DNA from 4 places in the Sphingobium sp. KKT206 genome. Region 4 is predicted to be linked to each of the others. Evidence: predicted binding sites of a transcription regulator. Region 4 holds the regulator's gene; each other region holds the start of a gene.
The links. Region 4 encodes LexA, which represses DNA repair genes until DNA is damaged. Its sites were predicted from a motif close to GTTCCNCNCTTGTTCT; they were not measured.

Region 1: ACZ2HM_RS14080 (MmcB family DNA repair protein) is a predicted target of LexA. The motif match lies at 3,321-3,336, and genes of this name have one in related genera.
Region 2: ACZ2HM_RS05285 (PA0069 family radical SAM protein) is a predicted target of LexA. The motif match lies at 3,515-3,530, and genes of this name have one in related genera.
Region 3: ACZ2HM_RS02985 (ImuA family protein) is a predicted target of LexA. The motif match lies at 4,517-4,532, and genes of this name have one in related genera.

What each region holds. Positions count from the first base shown of each region.
Region 1 covers NZ_CM145764.1:2,904,933-2,912,601, reverse strand. The annotation lists gene dnaQ (DNA polymerase III subunit epsilon) at 1-320, shown strand, start outside; gene hpf (ribosome hibernation-promoting factor, HPF/YfiA family) at 389-994, shown strand; gene ACZ2HM_RS14100 (PTS sugar transporter subunit IIA) at 1,124-1,591, shown strand; gene ACZ2HM_RS14095 (PaaI family thioesterase) at 1,551-2,048, shown strand; gene ACZ2HM_RS14090 (DUF1491 family protein) at 2,041-2,388, shown strand; gene ACZ2HM_RS14085 (cell wall hydrolase) at 2,568-3,239, shown strand; gene ACZ2HM_RS14080 (MmcB family DNA repair protein) at 3,348-3,842, shown strand; gene ACZ2HM_RS14075 (ankyrin repeat domain-containing protein) at 3,982-4,569, opposite strand; gene ACZ2HM_RS14070 (SCO family protein) at 4,636-5,313, shown strand; gene ACZ2HM_RS14065 (YcgN family cysteine cluster protein) at 5,301-5,738, shown strand; gene ACZ2HM_RS14060 (M48 family metallopeptidase) at 5,695-6,435, shown strand; gene ACZ2HM_RS14055 (hypothetical protein) at 6,441-6,701, shown strand; gene trhO (oxygen-dependent tRNA uridine(34) hydroxylase TrhO) at 6,715-7,539, opposite strand; gene pdeM (ligase-associated DNA damage response endonuclease PdeM) at 7,607-7,669, shown strand, end outside.
Region 2 covers NZ_CM145764.1:1,127,578-1,135,246, forward strand. The annotation lists gene ACZ2HM_RS05270 (pyruvate dehydrogenase complex dihydrolipoamide acetyltransferase) at 1-371, opposite strand, end outside; gene ACZ2HM_RS05275 (universal stress protein) at 558-1,013, shown strand; gene rnr (ribonuclease R) at 1,138-3,438, opposite strand; gene ACZ2HM_RS05285 (PA0069 family radical SAM protein) at 3,541-4,605, shown strand; gene dnaE (DNA polymerase III subunit alpha) at 4,606-7,669, opposite strand, start outside.
Region 3 covers NZ_CM145764.1:619,170-626,838, reverse strand. The annotation lists gene ACZ2HM_RS03020 (SOS response-associated peptidase) at 1-643, opposite strand, end outside; gene ACZ2HM_RS03015 (hypothetical protein) at 743-913, opposite strand; gene trxC (thioredoxin TrxC) at 1,342-1,797, shown strand; gene ACZ2HM_RS03005 (hypothetical protein) at 1,794-2,123, shown strand; gene xth (exodeoxyribonuclease III) at 2,093-2,914, opposite strand; gene ACZ2HM_RS02995 (GNAT family N-acetyltransferase) at 2,991-3,287, opposite strand; gene ACZ2HM_RS02990 (hypothetical protein) at 3,471-3,860, shown strand; gene ACZ2HM_RS02985 (ImuA family protein) at 4,560-5,291, shown strand; gene ACZ2HM_RS02980 (Y-family DNA polymerase) at 5,212-6,765, shown strand; gene ACZ2HM_RS02975 (error-prone DNA polymerase) at 6,762-7,669, shown strand, end outside.
Region 4 covers NZ_CM145764.1:993,346-1,001,014, forward strand. The annotation lists gene gltX (glutamate--tRNA ligase) at 1-562, opposite strand, end outside; gene ACZ2HM_RS04690 (ComEC/Rec2 family competence protein) at 629-2,776, shown strand; gene lexA (transcriptional repressor LexA) at 2,767-3,438, opposite strand; gene ACZ2HM_RS04700 (molybdopterin molybdotransferase MoeA) at 3,511-4,692, opposite strand; gene moaC (cyclic pyranopterin monophosphate synthase MoaC) at 4,689-5,159, opposite strand; gene trpC (indole-3-glycerol phosphate synthase TrpC) at 5,156-5,947, opposite strand; gene trpD (anthranilate phosphoribosyltransferase) at 5,944-6,936, opposite strand; gene ACZ2HM_RS04720 (anthranilate synthase component II) at 7,096-7,669, opposite strand, start outside.

The DNA of each region.
Region 1 (7,669 bases), 1.8 Mb from region 4:
GTGCCAAGCACAGCCTGGACGCGCTCTGCACCCGCTATGGCATCGACCGCAGCCATCGCATCAAACATGGCGCGCTGCTCGACGCCGAATTGCTGGCGCAGCTTTACATCGAACTGACCGGTGGCCGTCAGATCGGCCTGGGTCTGGCACAGGAGGCAGCAAAAGAAGAGGTTGCGGCGGAACTCGCGGCGCAGGTCGCGGTTCGCCCAGTTCGTCCCGCGCGCGTCTTTGCGGCGAGCGCGACGGAGCTGGAACGGCATGGAGCGTTCATCAGAACGCTCGACAAGCCGCTCTGGCTGGAGGGGGCACTGGCGGACTGACAATCCGCCTGCATGCCCCCAGTCAACCGGGCCGTGTCCTGCGGCCCGCAAGAACAAGGAGAAGGCATATGGATATTCGTGTTTCCGGGCATCAGGTCGATACGGGCGAGGCGCTCAAGGAGCATGTCGCGACCCGCATGGAAGCGATTGCCGAGAAATATTTTTCCCGCACAATCTCCGCGCATGTGACCTTTCGACCGGCCCCGCATGGCGCCTTTCACTGCGACATCGTCTGCCATGTGATGACCGGCCTGATCCTCAAAGGCGCGGGCGAGGCGCAGGAAGCGCATCCCGCCTTCGACCAAGCGGCCGAACGGATCGAAAAGCAGCTGCGCCGCTATATGCGCCGCCTGAAGGACCGCCATGGCCAGGCTGTCGCCGCAGAAGCGCAGCGGGTGAGCAGCTTCAACATCGATGATATTGACGGGGCGGGCTATACCATCTTCGCCTCGCCCGCGGATGAAGAGGAACAGGTCGAGGACGCGCCGCTGATCGTCGCGGAAACCCGTGTCGATATTCCCGAAGCGAGCGTGTCGGACGCGGTGATGATGCTGGACCTGCGCAACACCAATGCGCTGCTGTTCGTCAATGCCGGGACGGCGGCCTACAACATGGTCTATCGCCGCCATGACGGGACGATCGGCTGGGTCGAACCGCGCATCCAGGCAAGCTGAGCGCTACCCGGTTCCAAGGGCCGCCTGTTGACCTTGTGGCGCAGGCGGCTTATGGGGCCGGGCTTTAATTCCCTGAGCATAGGCGCATGAAGTCCTGACTGGGCGCGGCTCGGTTGGATCGGACATGTGATGGTGCATTTCAACGATATCGTTTCACCCGACGCGCTCGCCACGGGCCTGTCTGTGAACGGCAAGAAGCAGTTGTTCCAGCGGATCGCGGCGCTCGCCGCCGATGCCTATGGGCTGGACGCGGACATGGTCGCTGACGCGCTGTTCGATCGCGAGCGGCTGGGTTCGACCGGTTTCGGCGGCGGCGTCGCCATTCCCCATGCCAAGATCACAGGTCTCGACAAGATGTGCGGCGTGGTCGTGCTGCTCGATCCGGCGGCGCCATTCGATGCGGTCGATGATCTGCCGGTCGATATCGTCTTTGCGCTGCTGTCGCCGGTCGACAGCGGGGCGGAACATCTGAAGACGCTGGCGCGGGTATCGCGCTATCTGCGTGACGAGGCGCAGGTCGCCCGGTTGCGCGGTGCGCGTTCGACCGGGGCGCTCCATGCCCTGCTGGCCGGTGGCGGGGCGCGTGACGCAGCCTGAGTCCGGCGTACCGGACAGCGGCGAGACCGCGCATTTCCGGGCGCTCGAAAATCTCTATCGTTCCGCGCCGATCAATCGGCTGTTCCGGTCGGAGATCGCGATCAGCGAACCGGGACGCTGCGTCATCGACTTCGACGTCGATGAAAGCCAGTTCCATGCCGCAGGCGCGGTCCATGGCACGGTCTATTTCAAGATGCTGGACGATGCGGCTTTCTATGCCGCCAACAGCCTGGTGAGCGATCGCTTCCTGCTCACCACCGCTTTCAACCTGCTGTTCACCCGGCCGATCGCGCCGGGGCGAATCCGCGCCGAGGGGCGCTGGATCAGCGGCAAGCGCCGAGTCTATGTCGCCGAAGCCAGCCTGGTCGATTCGCATGGCGAAGAGGTCGGACGGGGCACCGGCACCTTCATGCGGTCGCAATTCCCGCTGTCTTCGCTGCCCGGCTATCATGGCTGAACAGCCGCCCGCCCGGCTGACCAGCGCGATGCTGGTCGGCGCGTTGCGACGGCGGGTGGCGGCGGCCGGGGGCTTTGCCACCATCCTGGTCAAAGGCGATGACATAAGCGGCGTGATTCTGGTCCAGACGCTGGAAAAAGGGCAGGAAACCGGGCTGTTCGAGCGGGTGTCGAACTTTTCCGGCGGTCATGCGTTGATGCGCTGTGGACCCGACCCCCAAGAGGGCGCGCAAGCCATGGTTCCCTATATCGAGCGGCGCCGCCGGTCGGACCCCGATCTGTGGGTCATCGAACTCGACATCCCGGAAGCGGAACGGCTCGCCGCTGAAACAATCTGCTGATCGTTGACATATCGCAATGGCCCGTGCAGAGGCCCGCCCACGCTGAACGCGCAGGTTGCCGCAATCGTCCAAGGGGGGCGGGCGCGGTAAACACGCAGACGGGGGGCGGCCGGTCGTCGGACAAAGTGGGTTAAAAAAGACGACGTTTCCGGCCAAGAACCGCATGATTTTGAGTAAAAATGAGTTTTCGTCTAAGAGCTGCGATTATCGCGGCCTTTGCTTTGTCCGCCGCTGCTGCGGTCACGGCATCCGACATGTCGATGGCCGGTGAAGCCATCCCATCTTCGGTGTCCCTGTCCAGGGACAATGCGCTGACCACAGCGCCTTCAGCCGGTGCCAAGCCCGCCGTCACCTTTGCCGCGCCGCGCGAGATCGTGCAGCCGCTGGCTTCGGCCCCTAAGGCCGACAATGTTTCTTCCACCTTCTCCGAGATGCAGGCCGATAGCCTCGCTGCGCTGGTCGATGCCCAAGGCACGCCCGAACAGCTGGATGGCGAGATGCAGTGCCTGGCCGGAGCGGTCTATTTCGAATCCAAGGGCGAAAGCCTGGAAGGCCAGCTGGCCGTCGCGCGCGTGATCATCAATCGCGCCGAGTCCGGCCGGTTCGCGAGCAGCCTGTGCGGCGTCGTCTATCAACCGAGCCAGTTCAGCTTCGTGCGCGGCGGTGGCATGCCGCCGATCCGCACCGAAAGCCGCAGCTGGCGTCAGGCCGTTGCCATTGCGCAGATCGCCATGGCCGACGCTTGGGACAGCCGGGCTGAAGGCGCGCTGTTCTTCCACGCCCGCCGCGTATCGCCAGGCTGGGGCAAGGCCAAGCTGGCGATGATCGACAATCATATCTTCTATCGCTGAGTATTGTGGAATGTGCCGAGGCACATTTGGGTACACATCAAAAAAGGCCGGTTCGGATAATCCGAATCGGCCTTTTCTTTTGTTCCTGCCTTGTTCTATGATTGCGGCATGAACGCTGCGATATCCGACACCTGCTCCCCTTTGACGGACGGCACCGCTTTGGCCGTTGCGCGGGGGACGCTGCGCCTGTTCTTCCGGCACGATATGAGCGGGATCATGGAGGTGCCGCTGCCCAATGGGCGGCGCGCCGACATCATGGCGATCGACGGGGCCGGGCGGCTGACCATTGTCGAGATCAAGTGTAGCCGGGCGGACTTGCTCGGCGACATGAAATGGCCCGATTATTTCGACTATTGCGACCGCTATTTCTGGGCGGTGCCGATGGGGTTCGACGTGACCCTGTTTGATAGCGAAGCGCTATGGCCCGCCCGCACCGGGCTGATCGTTGCCGATCAATATGATGCGGAGCTAGTCCGGCCCGCGCCGATCGAGCCGCTGGCGGCGGCGCGGCGCAAGGCGGAGACGCTGCGCTTCGCCCGGCGCGCGGCACGGCGGCTGACCGCGATCAACGACCCGGATCATGCGGCGGAGATTGGCTGGTAGGGCGTGAATGCGTTCGGATCGTCATGCTGACGAAAGTCAGCATCCATTGGCTCTACCGCTGAGCCTCTCTCCAGGAGAGAGGCTAATGGATTCCGGCTCAGGGCCGGAATGACGGCTATTGTGGGGGCAGCTTAGGGAGTCAGAAAACCGGGCCCTGCACCGGACCGGCCGGCTTGGCCGCTGGCTTGGCGGCGGCGAGCGCTTCGATGAGGCCAGGGGTGCGGTTGTCGCGGGCGGCATAGTCGCGCGCGGACATGCCCGCGATGCTGTCGCGCTTGTCCGGGTTCGCGCCCTGCGCCACCAGCAGGCGGACCAGGCCGAGGTCGCGCAATTGCACGGCGCGGATCAACGGGGTTTCGCCGCTGCCATTCGTCTTGTCGACCTGCGCCTTGTTGGCGAGCAACGTCTGCACGCCTTCCTCGAACCGGCCCTGCACCGCGTCCATAAGCGGGGTGTTGCCATCACTGTCGGTCAGGTTGGGGTTCGCGCCCTTGGCGAGCAGGAAGGACAGCCAGGTCGCGTCGCGGCGCGCGACCACGATATGCAGCGCGTTTTCGCCACTGTTGATGTCGCGGCTGTTGATCACGGTGGAGCCGGGTTTCTGGATCAGGTCAGTGACCTTCTCGCCATCCTTGTCCTTGACGGCCTTCAGGAAATTATAGGCGTCGGAAAATTGCGCCTGCGCCGCGCCGGGCACGAGCAGCGCCGCCGCGATCATGGTCATCATGGCAGAAACAAACCTGGTCTTCATCATCGCGCCCCGTTGCATTTGCAAATCCATCCCTAGCAGGGCATGGCTGGCCACGCCATGAACAAAGCCCGGATGCTCTTCACCCTATCCTGCCTCGCCCTGCTGGCTGCCTGTAATATGGGCGCTGGCGGCAATGCATCAAGCGGGGCATCAAGCGGGGCATCAAGCGGCGACAGCGTGCAGGGCGAACTGGCCGGTGCGCGCATCGGCGCGCCCTTCACCCTGACCGATCAGGACGACAAGCCTGCGCGCTGGGACGACTATAAGGGCCAGTATCGGATCGTCTATTTCGGCTATACCTATTGCCCCGATGTCTGCCCGGTCGATCTGCAGCGGATCATGCAGGCCTTTGCCCAATTCGAGAAGGCCGCGCCACAGCGTGCCGCCAAGGTGCAGCCGATCCTGATCAGCGTCGATCCCGCGCGCGATACGCCCGCTGTCCTAAAAACCTATGTCGCGGCCTTTCATCCGCGCCTCATCGGCCTGACCGGGAAACCCGATCAGATCGCCAAGGTCGCCAAGGATTTCGTCGTCATCTACAATAGCGAGAAGGTCGCGGGGGCGAGCGATTATCTGGTCGGGCATAGCCGCACGCCCTATCTGTTCGATCCCGACGGCAAGCCGGTGGCGCTGGTCCCGGTGGATGATCCCGGCACGCCGGACGTGGACGAGGGCGCGCCGGACAAGGTGCTGGCGTTCTTGCAAAAATGGATCAAGTGACACCCTTCTGGGAAAAGCCGCTCGACAAGCTCGATCGGGCTGAGTGGGAAGCCCTGTGCGACGGGTGCGGCAAATGCTGCCTGCATAAAGCCGAGGATGAGGATAGCGGGCGCATCTATCCCACCAATGTCGCCTGCCGCTTGCTCGACCGGCAAAGCGGCCAGTGCAGCAATTACAAGGACCGCCGCAAATTCGTGCCCGATTGCGTGCGGCTGACTCCGGCCAAGGTGCGCCAGATCAGCTGGCTGCCGCGCACCTGCGCCTATCGGCTGCGCGGGGAGGGGCTGCCGCTGCCCGATTGGCATTATCTGCTGTCCGGCGACCGGGAAGCGGTGCATCGCGCGCGCGAATCGGTGCGGGGGTGGACCGTGGCGGAGGCCGATGCGGGCGACTGGGAGAATCATCTTGTCGACCGGGATATCTGATCCCGACGCCGCGATCCTGATCGATGGCGTGCCGACGCCGGTGCGGGTGCGCCGATCGTCACGGGCGCGCGCCTATCGGCTGACGATCGACGGGACGCGTGGCGAAGTGCGGCTGTCGATGCCGGTACGCGCGAATTTGAAGCGGGCGCTGGGCTGGGCGCAGGATCATGAGGTCTGGGTGCGGCAGCAATTGGCGCGACAACCGGTGCTGACGCCGCTGAGCGATGGCGCGGTCTTTCCGCTGGAGGGGCGCGAGGTGCGCATCTGCTGGGAGGCGGGGGCGAGCCGCACGATCCGGCTGGAGGGTGACCGGCTGCTGCTGGGTGGCGCGGCGGAATCGGTGAGCGCGCGGGTGCTGCGCTGGCTGGTGCGGCGGGCCAAAGCGGTGCTGGAGACCGAGACACAGGAATTGGCGCGCGACCATGGGTTGATCGTCGCATCGGTGGGCGTGGGCGATCCGCGCAGCCGCTGGGGCAGTTGCACATCGTCGGGCGCGATCCGCTATAGCTGGCGGTTGATCCTGTGTCCGCCAGAGGTGCGGCGGGCGACGGTGGCGCATGAACTCGCACACCTGCTGCATATGGACCACAGTCCGGCCTTTCACGCCGCCCATGTGCGCATTTATGGCGCGGACCCGAAGCCCGCGCGCGCCTGGCTGCGTGCGCATGGGGCCGGGCTGCATCGCTATATGGGGTAGGGGGCATGGCGCGTAAGAAACGCTATCTAACGGCCACGATGGCGGACGGCTATGTCAAGACGATCGGGCCTACGGCCGACCCCTTCACCCATTATTGGCGGATCGTCGCCTTGCTCGACAATGGCAAGACCGAGGTGTTCTGGGGCCATGCGCGATCGCTGGCTGAGGCGAAGAAGAAACGCGCGGCGGCCGAGGATGGCGCGCGGATGCGGGGCTGGAAAAGCTATAGTTTCGAGATAGCGGAGTTGGTGGAGACGGTGCCTTAATCCGTGGGTGATTCTAACCTCGGTGTGGCCACACTCCTGATCCGTCGGCGGCGCACATATGCTCGGCGTCGTTGGGATAGGGCAGGCCGCAGGCGCGGCAGGTGCTATAGTCGCCGAGCTTCAGGCCATGGCCCACCGCGACCCGCTCATCGAAGACATAGCAATCGCCCTGCCAGCGGCTTTCGCTCTCCGGCATTTCCTCCAGATAGCGCAATATCCCGCCCTTGAGATGATAGACGTCATCGAAGCCGCGCGCCTTCACCAGCGCGGTGGATTTTTCGCAGCGTATGCCGCCGGTGCAGAACATCGCGATCTTGGACGTCCGGCCCTGATCGCGGAGATTTTGCGCGAAATCGTCGAACCAGCCGGGAAAATCGCGAAAGGCGCGGGTTTCGGGGTCGATCGCGCCTTCGAACGTGCCGATCGCGACCTCATAGGCGTTGCGCGTGTCGATGAGGATCGTGTCGGGATCGGCGATCAGCGTATTCCATGCCGCGGGGTCGAGATGCGTGCCCGCCTGGCTTGCAGGATCAAGGTCGCCGACGCCCAGCGTGACGATCTCCGGCTTCACCTTCACCTTCATCCGCGCAAAGGGCGCGCTGTTGGCGGCGGAATATTTGACGTCCAGGTCGGCGCAGCCGGGCAGGGTGCGGATATGGGCGACCAGCGTCGCGACCGCGTCGGCGCTGCCCGCCACCGTACCGTTAATCCCTTCGCGCGCGACGATCAGCGTGCCGCAGGTGCCAAGATCGACGCAGCGCGCGCGCAGATCGGCGGCGATGGCGTCGGGATCGGCCAGAGTGGCGAACCGGTAGAGGGCGGCGACGGTATAGGACATGGCGGTGGCCTATAGGGCTTTGCGCCGCCTCTTGAAAGCGGGCACGGACAGGCGCATAGGCGGGGCCATGGTTCCCCTTTCGTTCGCGGGGCACGACTTTCTGGCCTTGCCGGAAGCCGCGCTATTCTGG
Region 2 (7,669 bases), 130 kb from region 4:
GCAGCAGCGGCGGGCACAGCCGCAGCCTTTGGCGTTGCGGCAGGCGCTTCGGCTTCCGCCTTGGCAGGTGCCGCCCCGGCCTTGGGCGCAGCTTCGCCACCACCGGCGGCGACGGTCGAGACGTCCTCACCTTCTTCGGCGATGATCGCGATCACGGTGCCGACTTTCACGCCTTCGGAGCCTTCGGATACCAGGATCTTGGCGATCACGCCTTCATCGACCGCTTCGAACTCCATCGTCGCCTTGTCGGTCTCGATTTCCGCCAGCAGATCGCCGGACGATACCGTATCCCCTTCCTTGACCAGCCATTTGGCCAGCGTCCCTTCCTCCATGGTGGGGGACAAAGCGGGCATCTGGATCGTCTTGCTCATGCGTTCTGGGCCTCTTCTTCAATTATGCGGCACGCGCCATTTGCTGTTCGTTTTCACGCATTCGCCGGAACGGTCAAGGGACGCCTTGCGCCAAAGCCGATTATGGCCCACATTTCACCCCTATGGTTCGTTCCGTTCGATTGACCGAACGGCATGGCCATCAAATCTTTGCAGGGGCAATATTCAGTGCGGGCATATCTGGTTGTCGTGGACGAATCGCCGGAGGCTGAAACCGCGCTGCGCTTTGCCGCGCGACGCGCAGCCAAGACCGGCGGAACCGTCCGCATCCTCGCCCTGATCCCGCCGGCCGAGTTCGTCCAATGGGGCGGCGTGCAGGCCACCATGGAGGATGAAGCGCTGCAACGCGCCGAGGCGCTGGTAACCAGTGCAGCCGGAACATTGATGGATGAATCCGGCATCCGTCCCAGCATCACCGTGCGCCAGGGCGAAGCCGTTGCTGTCGTGCGCGAAACTCTCGACGAAATGGACGATGTCGCCGCACTGGTATTGGGCGCTGCCGCCAGCGGCCCGCCCGGCCCTCTGGTATCGCATTTCGCCGGAGCAGATGCGGGCCGAATGCCCTGCCCCATCATGGTCATCCCCGGCGCGCTCGACGCGGAATCGATCGACCGCCTGAGCTAAAGGCGCACACTCGATCCTCCCCGTCATTCCCGCGAAAGCGGGAACCCATCTCCCACCCAAACGCCCCTAACCCGACGTCGAGATCGAACCACCACAGCACGGGCAAACACGCCTCTGCTGCCAATTACCGCTTATGCTTACCCCGCTTCGCGCCCACATGCCGGATGTTGATCGGCCGCCCGCGATGGCTGCCCGGCCGTGTCCGGTCGCGCTTCATCGGCCCGCCGCGCGGCGCGGGATGATCGGGCAATTCGAAGCGTAGCGATCCGTTGATCGGGTCCGCTTCGGCCAGCCGTAATTCCAGCCGCTGGCCGACCGTATAGCGATCGCCGCTCTCGACCCCTTCCAGCGCCTTGCCCGCCTCATCATAGAAGAAGCGTTCCGCTCCCATCGTCGATACCGGCACTAGCCCGTCACCACCCAGCCCATCGACCGTAGCGAAGAAGCCGAAATTCTGAACCCCGGTAATCCGCGCCTTGACCAGCTCGCCGACATGGGCGGCCAGGAACGCGGCAACATAGCGATCGACCGTATCGCGCTCGGCCTCCATCGCGCGCCGTTCATGGCCGGAGATCATCTCGCCGACCTTGCCCATATTCTCATAATCCTCCTGGCTCAGCGAGGATCGATCGGGGATGGTCCCGTCCTTGGGCGCGGGCAGTTCCAGCCCATAAGCCCCGACCAGCGCGCGATGGACCAACAGGTCGGCATAGCGGCGGATCGGCGAGGTGAAATGGCTATAGGAGCCAAGCGCCAAGCCGAAATGCCCCATATTCTGCGGGCTATAATAGGCCTGGGTCTGGCTGCGGAGGATCTGCTCCATGATCTGCGGCTTCGCTTCCGCTTCCCCTACCCGCTTGATCAGATGGTTGAAGGTCGCGGGCCGGATTACCTGCCCCAACGCAAATTCGATGTCGAAGGTCGCCAGATATTCCTTGAGCGCGACCAGCTTGTCCCGGCTTGGCGGTTCATGGACGCGGTACATGACCGGTGCCTTCTTCGCTTCCAGCGCTTTGGCCGCCGCGACATTGGCGGCGATCATATAATCCTCGATCAGCATATGCGCGTCCAACCGTTCGCGAACAGCGACGCTGACGATCTTGCCCCATTCGTCCAGCACCACCCGCCGTTCGGGCAAGTCGAGCGCCAATGGCTCACGCGCCAGCCGCGCCTTGTGCAACAAGGCCCAGCAAGCCCAAAGCGGCTTGAGCGCCGTTTCGAGCAATTCATGCTCGCCCGTGCCGTCGATCGCCGCCTGCGCATCCTCATAGGCCATGACCGACGCGACGCGGATCACCGCGCGACTAAAGCGCCAGGCGGTCACCTTGCCCTGCGCATTGATGGTCAGGTGGCACGCCATCGCCGCCCGGTCCTGTCCGGCCCGAAGCGAACACATGTCCGACGATAGCTGATGCGGCAGCATCGGCACGACAAGGTCTGGAAAATAAACGCTATTCCCGCGCTTGCGTGCTTCGCGATCGAGCGCGCTGCCGGGGCGTACATAGTAGCTGACGTCGGCAATCGCGACGATCGCGCGAAACCCACCACTATTGTCCGGGTCGCTGTCCGCTTCCGCCCACACGGCATCATCATGATCGCGCGCATCCACCGGATCGATCGCGACGATCGGCAGATGGCGCAGGTCTTCGCGCTTCTCCTCATGCAGCGGCAGGGCAGCGGCGACCAGCGCCTCTTCCTCGGTTGCTTCGGGAAAGACATGGGGGATGCCATGTTTGTGAATGGCGATCAGGCTGAAGCTGCGCGGGGCGAAGGGGTCGCCCAATATATCGGTCACCCGCGCCGAAATGCGCGGCGGACGACCGGACGGCTCGGCCAGAACGAGGTCGCCCTTCTTGGCGGTGCCGGCATCGCTGATCGGCGTATCCTTGCGAATGCGCTTATCCACCGGGCGCAGCCATAATTTGCCGTCGGCCATCTCTTCGACCACGCCCAGCAGCATTTCGGTCGCCTTGGCGAGCTTCTTCATCGGATGCGCGACCCAGCCGCGCCCCGCTTCCTCGGTCCGCGCCAAGATGCGATCGCCGATGGTCAGCGCGCCGCGCTTGCCGCGCTCCACGATGCGCAGGCGCGGCGCGGGTTGGCCTTCTGCCTCCCACCGTTCGGGCGTAGCGATCAGCGTCGTATCATCGACATCGATGATCCGCAGTACTGTAACCTTGGGCACCCCGCCCAGCTTGTGAAAAGCGCGCGCCGGGCCAAGGTCGATCAGCCCTTCGTCAGCCATATCCTTGAGCAACGCCTTGAGCGCGATCTTCTCCTGCCCCTTGAGGCCGAAGGCCTTGGCGATCTCGCGCTTGCCCGCGGGCTGGTCCGATGTGGTGATGAATTCCATCACCTGATCGCGTGTCGGGAAGCCCGCGGGGCGGACCTTGTCCGGTGTCTTGTGCTTTTGGGTTGATGCCATATCCCTAGCTATAGGGACGCCGTCCGTGTGACGCCAGCCCTGGTCCGAACCGCTGTTCTACTGACCCGTTGCCATCGTTCTTTATTTGTTCTAATCTTCGTGATGGCTATCGAAAAAGGCAGAGGCGCGACCGTCAATGGCGAAAGCCATCGCTTCAATCTGCCGCAGCGCGCGGTAGACGGTGACTGGCTCGATCTGGCCATGCTGGAAGGCGCACTCCCGCGACTCCGCACCGAAGTCACGGTCGAACGACCACGCACCATCATCGCCCGCAATGCCTCACCCGACATCGGTTTCGACCGATCGATCAACGCCTATCGCGGCTGCGAACATGGCTGCATCTATTGTTATGCGCGGCCGAGCCATGCCTATCATGACCTCTCGCCGGGGCTGGATTTCGAAACCAAGCTGTTCGCCAAGCCCGATGCCGCCGCCCTGCTGCGCGCCGAACTGGGCAAGAAAAATTACAGCGTCGCGCCGATCGCGATGGGCACCAATACCGATCCCTATCAACCGATCGAGAAGGATTGGCGGATCACGCGGCAAGTGCTGGAGGTGCTCGTCGAAACGCAGCACCCGACCTTCATCACGACCAAGTCCGACCGCATCCTGCGCGACATCGACCTGCTTGCAGACCTGGCGCGTGACAATCTGGTGGCGGTGATGCTCTCCATCACCACGCTCGACCCCAAGGTCGCCCGCACGCTGGAACCGCGCGCACCCCATCCCGAACGCCGACTGGAAGCAATCGCGCAACTGGCGCAGGCGGGCATTCCCGTGTCGGCCAACATGTCGCCGATCATCCCCGCCATCAACGACCATGAAATCGAAAGCGTGGTCGCCCGCGTCGCAGCGGCAGGCGCGCGAGATATCAACTATATCCTCGTCCGCCTGCCACATGAGGTGGCGCCGCTGTTTCGCGCCTGGCTCGACGCGCATCACCCCGACCGCGCGGCCAAGGTGATGGCCATCATCCGCGACCTGCGCGGCGGGCGCGACAATGATCCCAATTTCGGCATCAGAATGCGCGGCCAAGGGGTATGGGCCGATCTGATCCGCAGCCGCTTCGTCAAGGCGCGGCGGAAGGCGGGCTTTGGCGACGATCGGCTGACCTTGCGCACCGACCTGTTCCACCCACCCGAAGGCGCGCAGCCGCGGCTCTTCTGATCAGCCGACCAGCCGCATGCCCGACCGGCGCGTGCGCGTCTTGTAGCCGTCCGCCTTCACATCCATCCGCTCGAAGCGATGAATGGTCAGACCCCGGATCGCACCGATCGCATCGACCTGATCCGCCCCCAGGCTGAACCTGTCGCCCAGGAAGACGCGCGCCGCCTGGCCATCGCTGACCGGCGCGCGCAGGAAGATTTCGCTGCGTCCGCCTTCGGCCTGCCCCAATATCTCGGCAAGCTTGGCAACCGCCTCGGCCGTTTCCACATCGACCGTCAGTTCCATGCGTGAGGCACTGGCGATCTGGCGGAAGGGTTCCACCCCGCGAACAGTAACACGCGGGGTTTCCTCGCCCGGTAGCCGGTCCAGTTCCACAACCAGCAGGGCGCAATCACCGTCGCGCGCCAGTTCTTCGATCGCCTTGCATGCATCTTCCTCGAAACAACTGGCCTGAAACTGGCCGCTACTGTCGGAGAAGGTCGCGTTGGCGTAGCGCGCCCCGCGCTTGGTTTCGCGCCAGCGCACATCTTCCACCATGGCCGCCATGATGGTCATGACGCGCCCTTCCTCGTTGGGCATGCCCACCGGCTGCTGACAGACCGCGCCATAGCTGCGCGCGCCGCGCGCGTCGGCCAGATGGCGGTAGCGATCGACGGGATGGGCGGAGAAATAGAAGCCGAACGCCTCCTTTTCCTGCGCCATGCGATCGGACACGGTCCAGGCCTGATGCGGCGGAATGCGAACATCAGCATGGGGCGTCTCAACGTCGCCGAACAGGCCACCCTGCCCGCTCTCCCGCGCCTGCGCCGCGCTGACGCCGACGGCCAGGATCGTTTCTGCGGCAGCATGGACTCCCGCACGGTCGGGATGGACATCATCGAACGCCCCCGCCGCCGCCAGGCTTTCCAACTGCCGCCGGTTGAGCAGACGCGGCTCGATACGGTCGGCGAAATCATCCAGCGATTTGAATGGCCCCGCCGCATCGCGCTCCGCGACCAACTGGTCCATCGCCTTCTCGCCCACGCCCTTGAGGCCACCCAGCGCATAGCGCACGGCAAAGCCCAAACGCGGGTCTTCGCCTTCATAAGGGACAGCCTCGACCGAAAAGTCCGCCTGGCTTCGGTTGATGTCGGGCGCAAGGCAGGTCAGCCCCATGCGGCGCATATCATCGACGAAGATCGTCAGCTTGTCGGTCAGATGGATATCGAAAGCCATCGACCCGGCGTAGAATTCCGCCGGATAATGCGCCTTAAGCCAGGCCGTCTGATAGGCGAGCAACGCATAGGCGGCGGCGTGGCTCTTGTTGAAACCATAGCCTGCAAATTTGTCGATCAAGTCGAACAGTTCGTTCGCCTTGGCCTTGGGAATGTCACTCTTGGCGGCGCAGCCCTCGACGAAACGCGAGCGCTGCGCGTCCATCTCCGCCTTAACCTTCTTGCCCATGGCGCGGCGCAACAGGTCGGCGTCGCCAAGGCTGTAGCCCGCCAATATCTGCGCTGCCTGCATCACCTGTTCCTGATAGACGAAGATGCCATAGGTTTCTTCGAGGATCGGTTTCAGCAATATGTGGGGATATTCGATCGCCTCCTGCCCGTTCTTGCGGCGGCCGAACATCGGAATATTGTCCATTGGGCCAGGCCGGTAGAGCGAGACAAGCGCGATGATGTCGCCGAAATTGGTCGGTCGGACGGCGGCGAGCGTCTTGCGCATGCCTTCGGATTCCAACTGAAACACGCCGACCGTGTCGCCACGCTGGAGCAGGTCGTAAACCGCGCTATCGTCCCAGGCGAGCGTATCGAGATCGACCGTCACGCCGCGCGCCGCCAAAAGCTGGACCGCTTTTTGCAGCACCGACAGCGTCTTGAGCCCCAGAAAGTCGAACTTTACAAGGCCAGCGCCCTCGACATATTTCATGTCGAACTGGGTCACGGGCATGTCGGACCGAGGATCGCGATAGAGCGGCACGAGCTGCTGCAAGGGCCGGTCGCCGATCACCACGCCGGCGGCATGGGTGCTGCTGTGGCGGGGGAAGCCTTCCAGCTTCATCGCATAGTCGATCAGCCGTTTGACCTGCGCGTCATTGTCATATTCGGCGCGGAACTCGGCAACGCCGTTCAACGAGCGTTCCAGCGTCCAGGGGTCGGTCGGGTGGTTGGGCACCAGCTTGGCTAGACGGTCGACCTGGCCGTAGCTCATCTGGAGCACGCGGCCGGTATCCTTCAGAACGGCGCGCGCCTTCAGCTTTCCGAAGGTGATGATCTGCGCGACATGATCGACGCCATATTTCTGCTGGACGTAGCGGATGACTTCGCCGCGCCGGGTTTCGCAAAAATCGATGTCGAAGTCGGGCATCGACACACGTTCCGGGTTCAGGAAGCGTTCGAACAGCAGCCCCAGTTGCAGCGGATCGAGATCCGTGATCAGCAGCGCCCAGGCCACGACCGACCCGGCACCCGAACCACGGCCCGGACCCACCGGAATATCATGATCCTTGGCCCATTTGATGAAGTCGGCAACGATCAGGAAATAGCCGGGAAAGCCCATCTGAATGATGATGTCCGTCTCGAACTGGAGCCGGTCGAGATAAGGCTGACGGGCGGCGCTATCGATGATCCCCAGCTTGGCGAGCCGGGCGTCAAGGCCCGCACTCGCTAAGTCGCGCAGCATCCGCGCCTCGCCCTCGATATCGCCAGCGAGGCTCGGAAGGATCGGCTTGCGCTTGGGCGCGGCGACGGCGCAGCGTTGCGCCACGACCAGCGTATTGGCGAGCGCTTCGGGCAGATCCTCGAACAGCCGCTTCATTTCGCCGGTCGGCTTCATCCAGGCGTCGGGCGAACTGGTCCGCCGGTCGGGCATATCGACATAGGCGCTGTCCGCGATGCACAGCATCACATCATGCGCAGCGTGGAAATGCGGCTCGGTAAAACAGGTCGGGTTGGTGGCGACCAGCGGCAAATCGCGCGCATAGGCGAGATCAAGAAGATGGGGCTCGGCCTTGCCTTCGACGGGATCGAGACGGCGGGAGAGTTCGACATAGAGCCGGTCGGGAAATAGCGCCTGCAGC
Region 3 (7,669 bases), 370 kb from region 4:
GCGACGGCGCAGATGCTGCTGCCCGCGGCTTGTTCCAGGGATCGCTGGTGCGCGTCATCTCGATCAGATCGTCGGGGAAGCAGCGATCCTGGAAAGCGATCGCCTCGTCGAACGATCCGCCGAGCCATTGGTCATATTCATCCTCATGGACAAGCACAGGCATGCGATCACGCACGGGACGGATCGCTTCATTACAGTCGGTCATGACGCCTGAATAGACCGCGCCCCATTCCTGACTTTCCCGCCAAAGCCCGGCCCAGGCGAAGACGGGGCGATCCTTCAGATTGAACCAGGTGCGGGTCTTGCTCCCCTTCTCGCCCTCCGCTTCTGCGAAGGAGGTCAGCGGAATGAGGCAACGCCAGTGCGGCTTTTGCGCGAGGCCGACCCACATGGGTTTGCGCAGGTCAGCGATGTTATTGACAGGCTTGGGCTTGGATACAGGCTTCATGCCGCGCAGGACCAGCGGAAACCCCCAGACCATGGATTGAAGGATCCGCTTTCCTTCTGCCTCGCGCACCACCATGCCAGGATAGCCGGGATAGACTTCGTCCGGCACGTTCATGGCAGCGATATCAGGCGGCTCGACGCCGAAATGCGCCGCCACCTCGGCTGCGCTTAGTCGCTCAGTATAGAGGTTGCACATCGTCGCATCTGCCTGTTGCGCCGCCCGACTGCGATTATTGCGCAACGCTCAGAGCAAGGCAAGCTGCGGCTGCGCCTTTGCCCGCAATTTTCCGCTGCGTCAGAGATCTTCTGTCTGCTCGACGACCATGCGCTCAGCAGCAAAGGGCGCGCGATGCTGGAATCCGGTGAGGTCCCTGATGCCGCCGTGCAGCCAGGCGTCATATTCATGGGAATCGAGAAGGACCGGCATCCTGGCGTTGGTCGGCATGACCGCGGCGTTGGCGGCCATGGTCATCCGGCATAGACCGGTCCGTAGTCGGGCAGTTCCGGCAAAAGCCGGCCCAGGCCATGACGGGCGCATGTTTGACCGAGAACCAGGTTCTCGTCTTGTGGCCGGGCATGCCGTCAGGATTGGCGAAGTCGGTAAGGACAATGAGGCAGCGATAGCGTGGGTCCACGACCATATCTCTCACATGGGATTGGTGAGATCGGCGACCAACCCCTGTCGCTGAAGATGATAGCCATGGCCGCGTATGTCGCGGGTCAGGCGTGGGAAGCGCCACCCCATCCACCGCAACAATCGACGTCCTCGACTTTCGAACGCGCAAGCCAACGTCCAGCCAGGACGTGCTCGCCTTCGAGGGGCCTGACATTCGGGCTGCCTGATCCCATCTATGTCATCTATGCCATCCAAGACGATGTATGATGGAGACCAGAATGGCTACGGCGCCCAATGATGCCCTGATTGTCCTATGTCCGGCTTGCGCAACGGCGAACCGGTTGCCCCGCGATAGGCTGGCCAAGGGCGGAACCTGCGGCCGATGCAAGCGCCCCCTATTCTCCGGGGAGCCGGTCATACTGACAGCAGATAATTTCGACGCGCATGCCGCGCGGTCCGATATTCCCCTGCTCGTCGATTTCTGGGCGAGCTGGTGTGGTCCCTGTCGTCAGATGGCCCCCGCCTTCAGCGCTGCAGCCGGACAACTCGAACCCTATATGCGCCTTGGGAAACTCGATACCGAGGCGCATCAGGCGATCGCGGGTCGCTATGCCATCCGGTCCATTCCCACGATGATCCTGTTTCGGGGTGGCCGCGAGATTGCGCGGCAATCGGGCGCTATGCCGCAACAGGCCATCGTTGCATGGGCGCGCGAGGCGGCACGACCGGCGTGAGCCGGGAGCCCGCCACCCACCCGGCAACGCCCGATGGCCGTTATTTTGTCGTGCGCGGCCGCCTGTGGCGGCTGGCCAATCCCGCGTTGGATGAAGACGTTCGCGCTGCCCTGGTATCGGATCTGATGCAGGCGCGTAGAGCCGTGCGCGACGCCCGTAAAAACGGCGATGTATCGGCCGAGCGTGAAGCCCATGCGGCGGTGGACATTGCCAAACGCGGACTTGGCGAGCGTGGCCCTGTCTGGTGGGCCGACGGCACACCTGACTATAACCGCCATATGGCGCGCAATACGCCCTATGCTGACTGGTTTGCCGCTCTTGACTGACGGGCTTTGCGTACCGGCTTGTCGTTGAGCTTGATCCAGACCGGGGCATGATCACTGGTCTTTTCCCATCCGCGCGGCGCTGTATCGACCTGCGCCCATTCAAGCCTGCTGCGTGCCTTTGCGTTGAGCAGAATATGGTCGATCCGAAGGCCCGCGTTGCGCTCGAACGCCCCGCGCCAATATTTCCAGAAGGTGTAGATGGTCTCATCAGGATGCAATTCGCGCAGAGCATCGCTCCATCCCTGCTCCAGCACATGGCGGTAAGCTTCCCTCACCTCCGGCGCGAAGAGCGCATCATCACGCCACCGCTCGGGCGCATAAACATCCAGATCGGTTGGCATGACGTTGAAATCACCGGCGATGACCACCGGCGCATCTATAGCGACGAGCGAGGCGAGATGGTCGTGAAGTCGCTCGAACCAGCGCAATTTGAAGTCGAACTTGGGTCCAGGGCGTGGATTGCCGTTGGGCAGATAAAGACCAGCCACCAGAACCCCGGCAACCGCCGCTTCGATGTAGCGGCTTTGCGTATCGTCCGGATCGCCGGGCAGCCCGCGGCGCGTCTCGTGAATTTCACCGACACGGCTCAGGATCGCAACGCCGTTCCACTGGCTTTGCCCGTGCCAGACCGCGTCATATCCTGCGTCGCGGATCGCGGTTTCAGGAAATTTATCCTGTGGCGCCTTCAATTCCTGCAGACAGACGATGTCGGGCTCGGCTTCGCCCAGCCATCTTAGCAGGACAGGCAGGCGCCCGTTAATCCCGTTCACATTATAGGTCGCGATCTTCATCGTTGCGTTGACCTAGCTGGCGCGGGAGAGGCATGGGAATGGTTATAAGTCATGGATGATCCACACATCCCTGCGATCAGCCTGGCGCGTCGAGCGCCAACAAATCCTGCTCCTCTGGATGGCGTTCAAAATAGCCGGCGACGAATTCGCATAGCGGCACGACCTTCAATCCCTTCTCCCGCACGTCCGCCAACGCGCCGGCGATCAGCTTGCTGGCAATGCCTTGCCCTTCAAGCGCCTCAGGAACCTGCGTATGCGTGAAGACCAATGCGCCATCGCGCCGTTCATAGGCCGCAATAGCCGTGCCACCATCGACCTTGAGTTCATAGCGGCTCTCGCCTTCATTATCGCGGACGTCCTGCGTCTCAGCCATGCTCGGTTCCTCTTTCTTTCAGGTCTATGCATCGGCGATTTTCGCAGAGCCGGTCGATAGATCGAACAGCTGGACAATGGTGAGGTTCCGCTAGAGCTGTCTGCTGACGAATGCGGCCTGGCCTTTGCGTTCCGATGCCGTGGCAGCCACAAGCCTTGCTGGAAAAGCCGAGCTGCAGCGCTCATGAACAGCAGCTTCACCCGTCATTCATCGCAACATGCTATTTCATTTTCTGTCGCTTCTTCCCCCCTTTGGAGCGGCACCTCCCTGAACTTCGGTCCCGCCGCGAGCCTTGCTCTGGCGGGGCTTTTTTTATGCGTCCCCTGCTTTCATCACGATCGCCTTTTGGGTGTCACCTTGATGATTGCTTGTCTGCACGCGACCACCCAGAGGGTCCAAATGGACCAAGAGACTTCCGAGCTCATCATGCGTGTCATCGCGCGCGCGCCGCAATGGCTTCGCCACGACCTGTCGTCAAAGGACCTCAACGCCCGTGGACGGGCCGAAGAAACACTCGCCGCCATGATCGTCGATGCGCTGTCGCACGGAACGCCGCTGGAGCCGGAAGGTTAAGCTTCGCGTGGGACCCTCCCATGGAGCATCTGTTTCGATGGGACGCCTTCTCCTTCCCGCCCTGCTTGTCGCCGCTGTTCCGACCGCAGCCTGCGCATCGGACAGCGAACAGCTGACCATATATTGCGACGGCGGTCGAACCTTCCTTGCCAAGATCAGCCCGGATGGCGCGCTCGTAACGATCGGGAGACGGACGGTCGCGCTCAGGCCAAGGGACTCATCGCTTGGGCGACGGTTTGAAGCAACAGGCGCTGCCCTGATCATAGATGGCGAGATGGTCGCTTTGGTACTCGATAACGATATCGATTTTCGAAACTGCCGGGTGAACCCGCCTGGTTCCTAGCTTTTGAACGCCGGATGAACTCGTCACCAGCCTGATCTCTCCTGTTTCAAGTGCTGGGAAACAGACATCTGCATCTCTTTGATCGTCCCCGATTCGGAATGCGGACACGGCGAACAGCGACCGAATGATTTGGCGATATCGATCCGGGCATCGCCCCTCGATGCTCTCTCGCGCTCAATATTTTGTGAACGCACGATCGCGTCGCGAAACGATCCAGGGAATCCATGACGTTGGATCCGTCGGATGCCCCAAGCAGGACCTCGTTCACCCCGACACAGGCGCTCGACTAACTTGACAGTCGGGGGAGTCATGGAGAACAGAAAGAGAACACTCTATTAGACCGATGAGACCAAGGAATGCCCCGCAATGCCATCCTCGAGGATTTGCGTTCGTCGATCGCCCATGTGACGGGCGATGGGCACCGTCATGGCGTCCATCCTTTCGGCCTTGACGACATCGACGATCATCTGCCCGGAAATGGTCTTGCAACCGGCGCACTGCATGAGGTTCTGGGCTCTCCCGACATTTGCGACGACGCAGCCGCAACGATATTCATCGCAGGCATATTGGCGCGCATGGAAGGCCCGGTTTTCTGGTGTCTGCGCTGGCGCGATTTGTTCACCCCTGCCCTCGACCTTGCAGGCCTTCATCCTGACCGCCTGACCATCGTCGAGCCTGGCGATGACAAGGGCGCGCTCATTGCGATGGAAGATTGCCTGCGCGTGGCTGGCATCGCCGGCGTTGTGGGCGAGGTTTCAAAGCTCTCGACGACCGCGTCGAAACGGCTTCAGCTTGCTGCCGAAGGGTCCGGGGTGACTGCGTTCATCCTGCGTCGCGCCGCCAAGGCGGACGCACTGATCGAGGGCTCAGCAGCGCAGACACGATGGCGCGTTACGGCGTCACCGAGCACAGATCTGGGCATTCCTGCCCTTGCCCGCCCGCGCTGGTCGGTCGCGCTCGAGCGCGTCCGCGGCGCAGAACCTAAAAGCTGGATAGTGGAGGCCTGCGATGCGCAGGGTCGTCTCGCTCTACCTGCCATACTGGTCGACAGACCGGATCAGCAGGAAGCGTGGCGTATCGCCGTCTGAGGCGAACGCAGCGCCATCCCGGCCGCCGCTTGTCACGGCCATAGAATCGCACGGTCGCAAGCTGATCGCGGCGGTGGACGTGCTTGGCCGCAGCCTTGGCATCATGCCCGGCATGAGCGTCACCAAGGCAAGGACCATCGTGCCCGATCTTGACGTGCTCGATGCAGACGAAGCGGCCGACGCGCAAGGGCTTGAGCGGCTAGCTCTATGGGCAGGGCAGCGCTACGCCCCCTTCGTCGCGGTCGATTACCCCGATGGCCTATGGCTCGACATCAGCGGATGCGGCGAACTGTTCGGCGGCGAGGAAGCGCTGGTCAAGGACCTGTTCCGCCGGGTGAACGGCTCGGGCCTTACAGCACAGATCGCTGTTGCTGACACGGCGGGCTGCGCGCATGCGGTCGCTCGCCATGTCCCTGCCGGTCGCCCGGTTATCATTGTTCCTGGAGACCAGAAGAAGGCGGTCGGCCTTCTACCCCTTGCCGCCCTGCGCATCCCGGCAAAAGTGGCAAGCGATCTGCACAAGATGGGCTTCACCCGGATCGAGCAACTCATTGCCGAGCCGCGCGGTCCCATTGCGCGCCGCTACGGACATGAACTCTACTGCCGCCTCGACCAGGCGCTTGGCCATGCGCCAGAGGCGATGGCGCCGATCTTCCCGCCATCACTGCCCCAGGCGCGCCGCGGGCTTCTTGAACCCATCGGTACGGCCGACGCCATCGCGAAGGTCATCAGCGATCTCACCGAGGACATTTGCGCTGCGTTGATGCGGGACGGCACCGGCGCGCGGCGCCTCGACCTCCATTGCGAACGGGTCGATGGCCGATATCAGTCTGTCAGGATCGGGATGGCGTCTCCTACAAGGGATGCTCGCCATCTGACAAAGCTCCTGGTTCCCAGGATCGAGCGGATTAATCCAGGCCTTGGAATCGAGACCATGATCCTGATCGCGCCGATCGTTGAACCGCTCCGCAGCGCACAGGCTGATCTTGCAGGCGATGCGCGTCGCGGCCCGGACCTTGGTGCCCTTATCGACGCGCTGGCGAACCGTTTCGGCCGAGACCGGCTGTACGGCACGACGCCCTGCTCGTCCGCCATGCCCGAACGAACGGTCAAGCGCACAATGGCGCTGCGCGAGGGCGCGGATCGGCGCTGGAACGCTGTCCTGCCGCGCCCGGGCCGCATGATAGAACCGCCCGAGCCAATCCAGGTGATCGCGATGATGCCCGACCATCCGCCTGCCCAGTTCGTCTGGCGGGGCAAGCGGCGCAAAGTCGTCCAGGCCGATGGCCCCGAACGCCTCCAGGGCGAATGGTGGCGCGACAAGGGGCTGGAAGCCGATACCCCCTATCTCGTGCGCGACTATTTCCAGGTCGAGGTCGAGGGCGGCGGGCGCTACTGGCTGTTTCGCTTGGGCGACGGCCAATGGTCGTCGACCGGGCCGATGGCCTGGTTCATCCATGGCGCCTTCGCATGAGCCTTGCCGATCAGCGCTATGTCGAGTTGCAGGTGACGAGCCATTTCAGCTTCCTGCGGGGTGCATCCTCGCCTGAGGAACTCCTGACCGCCGCCGCCATGCTGGGCCTGCCGGCGATCGGCATCGTGGACCGCAACAGTCTGGCGGGATTGGTGCGCGCCTGGGACGCTGGCCGTTCGACGGGCGTGCGCGTCATCAACGGCTGCAGGCTGGATCTTTACTGTGGCACTGGTCTGCTTGTCTATCCCACAGACCGCGCTGCCTATGGTCGCCTTTGTCGTCTGCTGACGCTCGGCAAATCACGCGCCGGCAAAGGGGGCTGCGCACTCCATTGGGATGATGTCGCGACATGGAGCGAGGGACTGATCGCCATCCTTATCCCCGATAGCGACGACGCAAAAACGCAAGCGAACCTCGTCAGCCTCTCATCCATCTTTCAGGAACGCAGCTATCTCGCGCTGACCCTGCAGCGGCAGCCCGGCGACGCGTTACGGTTGCGGCGCCTGACACAGATGGCACAGCAGGCGCACGTCGCGACCGTCGCCACCGGCAATGTCCTCTACCACACCCCCGAGCGCCGAATGCTGCAGGATGTCCTGACCTGTATCCGCGAGAAATGCACGATCGACGATCTGGGCGAGCGACGCGAGCAGATCGCAGACCGGCACCTCAAGGACGCCGACGAGCTGGACCGGCTGTTCGAGCGCTATCTTGGGGACACAGAGCCAGTTCGGCGAAGTGTCGCTATCGCCGAGCAATGCCGCTTCTCCCTTGAGGAGTTGCGTTATCAATATCCTGATGAAATCGGTAAAAGCGGGCGTACACCGCAGCAGGAACTGGAGCGCCTTACCTGGGCAAAAGCCCCTGCCCGCTATCCAGACGGCATTGACGACAAGACAAGAGC
Region 4 (7,669 bases):
GCAGCAGGATCATGTCGTCCAGCTCGGCATTCTGCACAACGACGCGCCCCTGGACCGCATCCTCGATCACTGTCTCGCCTTCGCGTGGTGCCTTGAGGCGGATGACGAAGGGGGCACCTTCGGGCGCCTCTTCGGGTGCGCGATCGCGCCAGCGGCCATCATAGCGCATCGGCTTCTTGGCGGCGCGCTGTTCTTCACGGAGCGCGGCCAGTTCTTCCGGCGTGGCATAGCATTTATAGGCATGGCCGCCCGCCAGCATGGCGTTGGCGACTTCGGCATGGCGCGGTGTCCGCTCGAACTGGAACACGGGCGGTTCATCGCCGCCAAGGCCAAGCCAGTCCAGCCCGTCGAAGATCGCGGCGACCGCTTCCTCGGTCGAACGGGCGCGGTCGGTATCCTCGATCCGCAGCAGGAACTTGCCGCCATGATGACGGGCGAACAGCCAGTTGAACAAGGCGGTGCGGGCACCGCCGATATGGAGGAAGCCTGTTGGCGAGGGGGCGAAACGGGTCACCACCGGCTTGTTCATTCCCGTTGCGTTCACCGCCATATTGCCTGACATTCGCCCTTCTGATCCATGGATGCGATGCCCCCTAGCATGGCTTTCGAGCCACGACAAACCTCCCTTATGGTCGAGGTCGCCACACGCCTGCGCGCCGGGTTTACAGGGGTGGAGCGCTGGCTGGAGAAAGAGCGGGAGCAGGTGCCGCTTTGGGCGCCGATCGCCTTGGGAGTGGGCATCGCGACCTGGTTCGCGTTGCCGCACCGGATGGCGTGGCTGGCCTTTTGCTGCGGTGCGTTAGCGCTGGGCTGTGTGGGGGTTTTGCTGCCCGAAGGCGCGCGGTTGCGGCGGATGATGGTGGCGGGCGGGGTGCTGGCCTGCATGGGGTGTGTTCTCATCTGGGGGAAGGCACTGATGCTGGGGGAGCCGCCGCTGGCGCGGGCGACGTTCGTGCAGGTCACGGGCGATGTCCTGTCGGTGCGTGCGGTTCCGGCGCAGCAGATGGTGCGGGCGATGCTGCGGCCGGTCGGCGCGCCGACCCTGCCGCAAGTCATCCGGGTCAATATCGCGGAGAGCGACGTGCCCGATGGGTTGGGCGAGGGTGCGCGGATTCGCTTTCGGGTGCGGTTGATGCCGCCAGCGCCGCCCAGCGTGCCGGGGGGCTGTGATTTTGCCGCACGGGCCTATTTCCAGGGCATAGGCGCGACCGGCAAGGCGCTGAAGCCGATCGAGATGGTGCGGCCTGCCACAGGTGCGCCGCGGCTGCGGGCGCGGTTGTTTACGCATATTGCCGGACAAGTAGACGATCCGGCGAAGGGCATCGCAATCGCACTGGCGACCGGCGATCAGGGGGCCATTGCCGAGGTGGATGCCGAAGCGATGCGCAATAGCGGGTTGGCGCATTTGTTGTCGATCAGTGGGTTGCATGTGACGGCGCTGATCGGGGCTGTCATCTTTCTGTTGATGCGGGTGATGGCGCTCAGCCGCCGGGCGGCGCTCAACTGGCCTTTGATGCTGATCGCGGCCACGGGGGGCGCGCTGGCGGGGGTCGGCTATACGTTGCTGACGGGGGCGGAGGTGCCGACTGTGCGGTCCTGCATCGCGGCGCTGCTGGTGCTGGGCGGTCTAGCGATGGGGCGGGATGCGATCACGCTGCGGCTGGTGGCGACGGGTGCGCTGATCGTGCTTATCATCTGGCCCGAAGCGCTGGTCGGGCCGAGCTTTCAGATGAGTTTTGCCGCCGTCACGGCGCTGGTGGCCTTGGCCGAACATAAGCGATTCCGAGCCTTTGCCGCCGCGCGGGACGAGGCGCGTTGGCGCAAGATCGGCCGGATGCTGTTGGTGACATTGGCCACGGGCTTCGTCATCGAACTGGTGCTGATGCCGATCGCGCTGTTCCATTTTCACAAGGCGGGCATGTTGGGGGCTTTTGCCAATATCGTCGCGATTCCGCTGACCACCTTTGTCGTGATGCCGCTGGAGGCGCTGGCCTTGCTGTTCGATCTGGTCGGCCTCGGCGCGCCTTTCTGGTGGTTGACGCAGAAGGCGCTGACGGTGCTGTTGATGATCGCCCATGGGGTGTCGGCCAGTCCTTGGGCGACGATGTTGACGCCGTCGGTGCCGCCGTTCGTTTTTGCAGGGATGATGGCGGGGCTGCTCTGGTGTTTGCTGTGGCGCAGCCGGTGGCGTTGGCTGGGATTGGGGCCAGTGGCGGCGGGCGTCATAGCCATATTGCTGCTGTCGCCGCCCGACATTTTAGTGACCGGCGATGGCCGTCATGTCGCGGTGCGCACGCCCGATGGGCGCATGGCGATATTGCGCGCGGGGGCGGGCGACTATGTGCGCGATGTGTTGTCGGAGAGCGCGGGCTATGACGGGACGTTGGAACCGATTGCGCGACTGCCGCAGGCGCGCTGTTCGGATGATCTATGCGCGGTCGGTTTGATGGCGGCCGGGCGGCGTTGGCAGTTACTCATAACCCGCAGCTTTATGCTGGTGGACCGCGTGACCTTCGCCCGCGATTGCGCGGCGGCGGACATCGTGATTGCCGATCGTGGCCTGCCGCGCTGGTGCCGCCCGCGCTGGCTCAAGATCGACCGCCGCCTGTTGGCGCGAACCGGCGGCATGGCCATCGATCTGGACCATGCCACCATTCGCACGGTGCGTCAGGCTGGGGACGCCCACCCCTGGATGGTGCCGCCCCCTAAGCGATCGCGCCGCTATTATCCGTCGAAACCGCGCCCGTTGTATGCGCGGCCCCGATCTCAATTATAGCGGCGCAGCAGCCCGGCGAGCTTGCCCTGAATCTGGACTTGGCGCGGGTCGTAGATTTGCGGTTCATAGGCGCTGTTGGCCGGGTCGAGACGGACCCTTTGCCCTTCGCGGCGGAAATATTTGAGCGTGGCTTCATTCTCGTCGATCAGGGCAACGACGATCTGACCTTCGCGCGCGACTTCGGTCCGTTGGATCAGCGCGAAGTCACCGTCGAGAATGCCAGCCTCCATCATCGAATCGCCGGATACTTCCAGCGCATAATGGTCGCCTGCGCCAAGGAGCGCGGCAGGAACGGACAACATCGTTTGCCCTTCCATCGCTTCGATCGGGACGCCTGCCGCGATCCGGCCGTGCATCGGGATTTCGATCACGTCGTTGGCGGCAATGAGTTGTGGTGCCGACACCTGCGGTTTGGGCGCGATGACCGGGGCCGGGATGCGGTGCATGGCATCGGGCAGCTTCAAGACTTCGAGCGCGCGCGCGCGATTGGGCAGGCGGCGGATGAAGCCGCGTTCTTCGAGCGCATTGATCAGGCGGTGAATGCCCGACTTGGAGCGCAGATCCAGCGCATCCTTCATCTCCTCGAAAGAGGGCGACACGCCGCCTTCTTCCAACCGGGTTTGAATGAAGCTCAGCAATTCCTGCTGTTTGGGCGTCAACATGGCTGCGGTCCTCCGTGGAACGTATAAGGAACGCATAGGAAACAGATGAAGGTTAGTCAAGCGTCGGGTGGATCAGGGCAGGGGCAGAATTTGCACCGTGTCGCCGGTGGCGGCGGGGGGGGAAGCGGCGGGGCGGCGGATCAGGCAGTCGGCCAGGGCCATGGCGGCGGTGGCGGCGCTGTCTTGCGATGTGACCGAGACGATGCCGCCGTCGCTGCGGAAGGCGCGCAGATAATCGTCGCGGTCGCCGGTGGCGGGGAGGGGGGATGCGAGGCGGGCTTCGTGAAGGGGGGGGAGCGGAGCGCTTGCGCCTGCCATATGGCGAACCAGCGGGAGCAGGAACAGCGTGCCGGTGACGAAGGCGGAGACGGGATTGCCGGGCAGGCCCAGGAACAGCGCATCGCCGATCCGTCCGGCCATCAGCGGCTTGCCGGGGCGCATTGCGATCTTCCAGAAATCGAGCGTGCCGCCGGCTTGTGCGAGGGCGGGGCGGACCATGTCATGATCGCCGACCGATGCGCCGCCGGTCGAGACGATGATGTCGGCCTGGCGGGCGCGATCGAGCGCGTTCACCATGGCGTTGAGATCGTCGGCTACGATGCCGAGGTCGATGACCTCGCAGGGCAAGGCGGCCAGCATTGCGACGAGCATGGGGGCGTTGGAAGAGGGGAGAGCGCCCGGCGGGGTTGGTGCGCCGGGCGGCACCAGTTCGTCGCCGGTCGAAAGCAGCGCGATCTTGGGCCGCTGTCTGACGGGCAAGTGACCGTGGCCGCCCAGTACGGCCAGCGCGATCTGGGTCGGGCCGAGCCGTGAGCCTGCTTTGAGCAGGGGGGTGCCTTTTGCGAAGTCCGACGCGGCGGGGCGGACATGGCGACCGGGGGGAAGCGGGGCGGCGGTGGCGGTGAGGCTGTCGCCGTGGCGGGTCGCATTTTCCTGGATCAGGATGGCGTCGGCCCCTTCGGGCAAGGGCGCGCCGGTGAAGATGCGGCAGGCTTCGCCCGGAGCAAGGGGCGGTGGCGGTGTGCCGCCTGCGCTGCTGATCATGGTGACGCGCCAGGGGCCGGGAGCCTCCGCGGCGCGCACGGCATAGCCATCCATGGCGCTAAGGTCGGCCCAAGGCTGGGCGCGCTGCGCGAGGATATCGTGGGCGAGCCAGCGACCGGCGCAGGCCGTCACTGACACGTTTTCGGCGGGCAGCCGCTCGGCCAGTGCGAACAAGCGGGCTTGCGCCTCCGCAACCGGCAGCAGGCTCATGGCCTGTGCCAGTCGCCCGACTTGCCGCCGGTCTTGCTGAGCAGGCGGACGCCGTCGATGACCATTGCTTTGTCGATCGCCTTGGCCATGTCGTAGATGGTGAGCAGAGCGACGGAGGCGGCGGTCAGCGCTTCCATCTCGACGCCGGTCTGGCCTGCGGTGCGGGCGGTGGCGGTGACGCGGACGCCAGTATCGTCCAGGTCGAAATCGATCGTCACGGCGCTGAGCGCGATCGGGTGGCAGAGCGGGATGAGATCGGCGGTGCGCTTGGCCGCCATGATGCCCGCGACCCGCGCGACGGCGAGGACGTCGCCCTTCTTGACCAGGCCCGCGAGGATGGCGGCGGCGGCCTCCTCGCTCATCTCGATCCGTCCGTCCGCCACGGCTTCGCGCGCGGTCACGGCTTTCGCCGACACGTCGACCATGCGGGCTGCGCCGTCTGGGTCGAGATGGGTGAGGTCGCTCATGCGCCGGTCAGCAGGTGGCGAGTGGCGGCTTCGACATCGGCCTGTCGCATCAATGTTTCCCCGACGAGGAAGCAGCGGACGCCATGGTCGGCCATGGCGGTGAGGTCGGCATGGCCGGTCAGGCCGCTTTCGGCGACGAAGGTGCAGCCTTCGGGAGCTTTGCCCACCAGTTCGTAGGTGCGGGCGAAGTCGACGGTGAAGTCGCGCAGGTCGCGATTATTGACGCCGATCAGGCGTGAGCGAAGTTTCAGCGCGCGGTCGAGTTCGGCTTCGTCATGCACCTCTATGAGCGCGTCCATGCCGAGGCCAAGCGCGGTATCCTCGATATCCTTCATTTGCGCATCGTCCAGGGCAGCGACGATGATGAGGATGGCGTCGGCACCGAGCGCGCGGCTTTCGAGGATCTGCCAGGGATCGACGATGAAATCCTTGCGCAGCACCGGCAGCGCGCAGGCAGACCGGGCGGCCATCAGATAATCGTCATGACCCTGAAAATAGGGTTCGTCGGTCAGGACCGAAAGGCAGGCCGCGCCGCCCGCGGCATAGGCCTGGGCATGGGCGGGGGGATCGAAATCTGCGCGGATTAGCCCCTTGGAGGGGCTGGCCTTCTTGACCTCGGCGATCAGGCCGAAGCCGGAGCGGGCGGCATCGTCCAGCGCCTTGCGGAAGCCGCGTGGGGGCGTCTGTTCGCTGGCGCGGGCGTGGAGCGCGGCTATGCTGGTTGCGGCTTTGCGCCGGGCGACATCTTCGCGCTTGAAATCGCAAATCTCGATCAGCTTGTTGGTCATGTATAGGCAATCCAGCAATTGAGCAGGGCGTTGGCAAGGCCGCGGTCGATCGTCTCGGCGGCTTCCTCGACGCCTTCGCGCAGGTCGGCAACGGCATCCGCGACGACAAAGGCGGCGGCGGCGTTGAGCAGCACGGCGTCGCGATAGGGGCCAGTCTCGCCCTGGAGCAGCGCGCGCAGGGCGGCGGCATTATGCGCCGCGTCACCGCCTCTGATGGCTTCGACCGGATGGGTGGACAGGCCGAGTTCCGCGGCAGTGATGCGGTGCATCGCGATCAGGCGGTGGCCAGTAACTTCGGCCATGTCATTGCCGCCCGCCAGCGAGAGTTCGTCCAGCCCTTCGTCGCCCGATACGATCATGGCCCGGTCGACGCCCAGTTCGGCCAGCGCCTCCGCATAGATGGGGACATAGGCCGGGCGGGCGATGCCGACCAACTGGCGGCGGACGCCGGCCGGATTGGCCAGCGGTCCCATCAGGTTGAAGATGGTACGCTCACCGATCGCCTTGCGGATGGGGCCGAGGCGCTTGAGCGCTGGGTGGTAGTTTTGGGCGAAGAGGAAGCCGATGCCCAGATCCGCGAGCGTCGCTTCGGCGGTGGTGGCGGCATGGTCGAGATTCAGGCCCAGCGCTTCGAGCGTGTCGGCCGCTCCGGCCTTGGAGGACGCCGCGCGATTGCCATGTTTGGCGACCGGTACGCCAGCGGCGGCGACCACCAGCGAGACGGCGGTCGAGACGTTGAGCGTGTGATGGCCATCGCCGCCGGTGCCGCAGACGTCGATGGCTCCGGCGGGGGCAGTGACCGGGATCATGCGGGCGCGCATGGCGCGGGCGGCGGCGGCGATCTCGATCGCGCTTTCGCCGCGTCGGGCCATGGTGACGAGGAAGGTCGCGATCTCCGCTTCCGGCAGGTCCGCATCGAACAGCAGGTCGAAGGCGATGGCGGCAGCCTGCGCGTCGAGCGGCGAGGAGGGGTCGGGCAGGCGGGTCATGACGCTTCGCCTTAGTCGGGACAGGGCCGGTAAGTCGAGAGGCCGTTTGGGCTTAACTTCGCACTTTTCCCGCACAATTTGAAATATGATTTCCTATTGCCGACAGATTTGGAAAGTGACCGGCGCAGCATAGCAAAGCCCATCCCGATAGGACAGGCGTCAGGCGGCTTCGCGCGTCTTCACCTTCATGCCGGCGATCCGCATGAAATTGGCCAGCATGTCGTGGCCATGTTCGGTCGCGATGCTTTCGGGGTGGAATTGGACCGAGTGGATCGGCAGGGTCGCGTGGCGGAAGCCCATGACCGAGCCATCCTCGCTGGTCGCGTTGACCACCAGTTCGGCGGGAATATTCTCGACGATCAACGAGTGGTAGCGGGTGGCGGTGAAGGGCGAGGGGATGCCCGCGAACAAGCCGGTGCCGTCATGGGTGACGGGTGAGGTCTTGCCGTGCATGAGGCCGCCGCGCACGACCTTGCCGCCGAAATGCTGGCCGATCGCCTGATGGCCAAGGCATACGCCGAGCAGGGGGGCGCCCGCGTCGGCGCAGGCGGCGACGAGGTCGAGGCTGACGCCCGCTTCGTTCGGCGTACAGGGGCCGGGCGAGAGCAGGAAGGCCTTGGCGCCGCTGGAGAGGGCCTGGCCCGCCGAAATGGCGTCGTTGCGGACGACTTCGACCCGCGCGCCCAGTTCCATCAGATAATGGACCAGGTTCCAGGTGAAGCTGTCATAATTG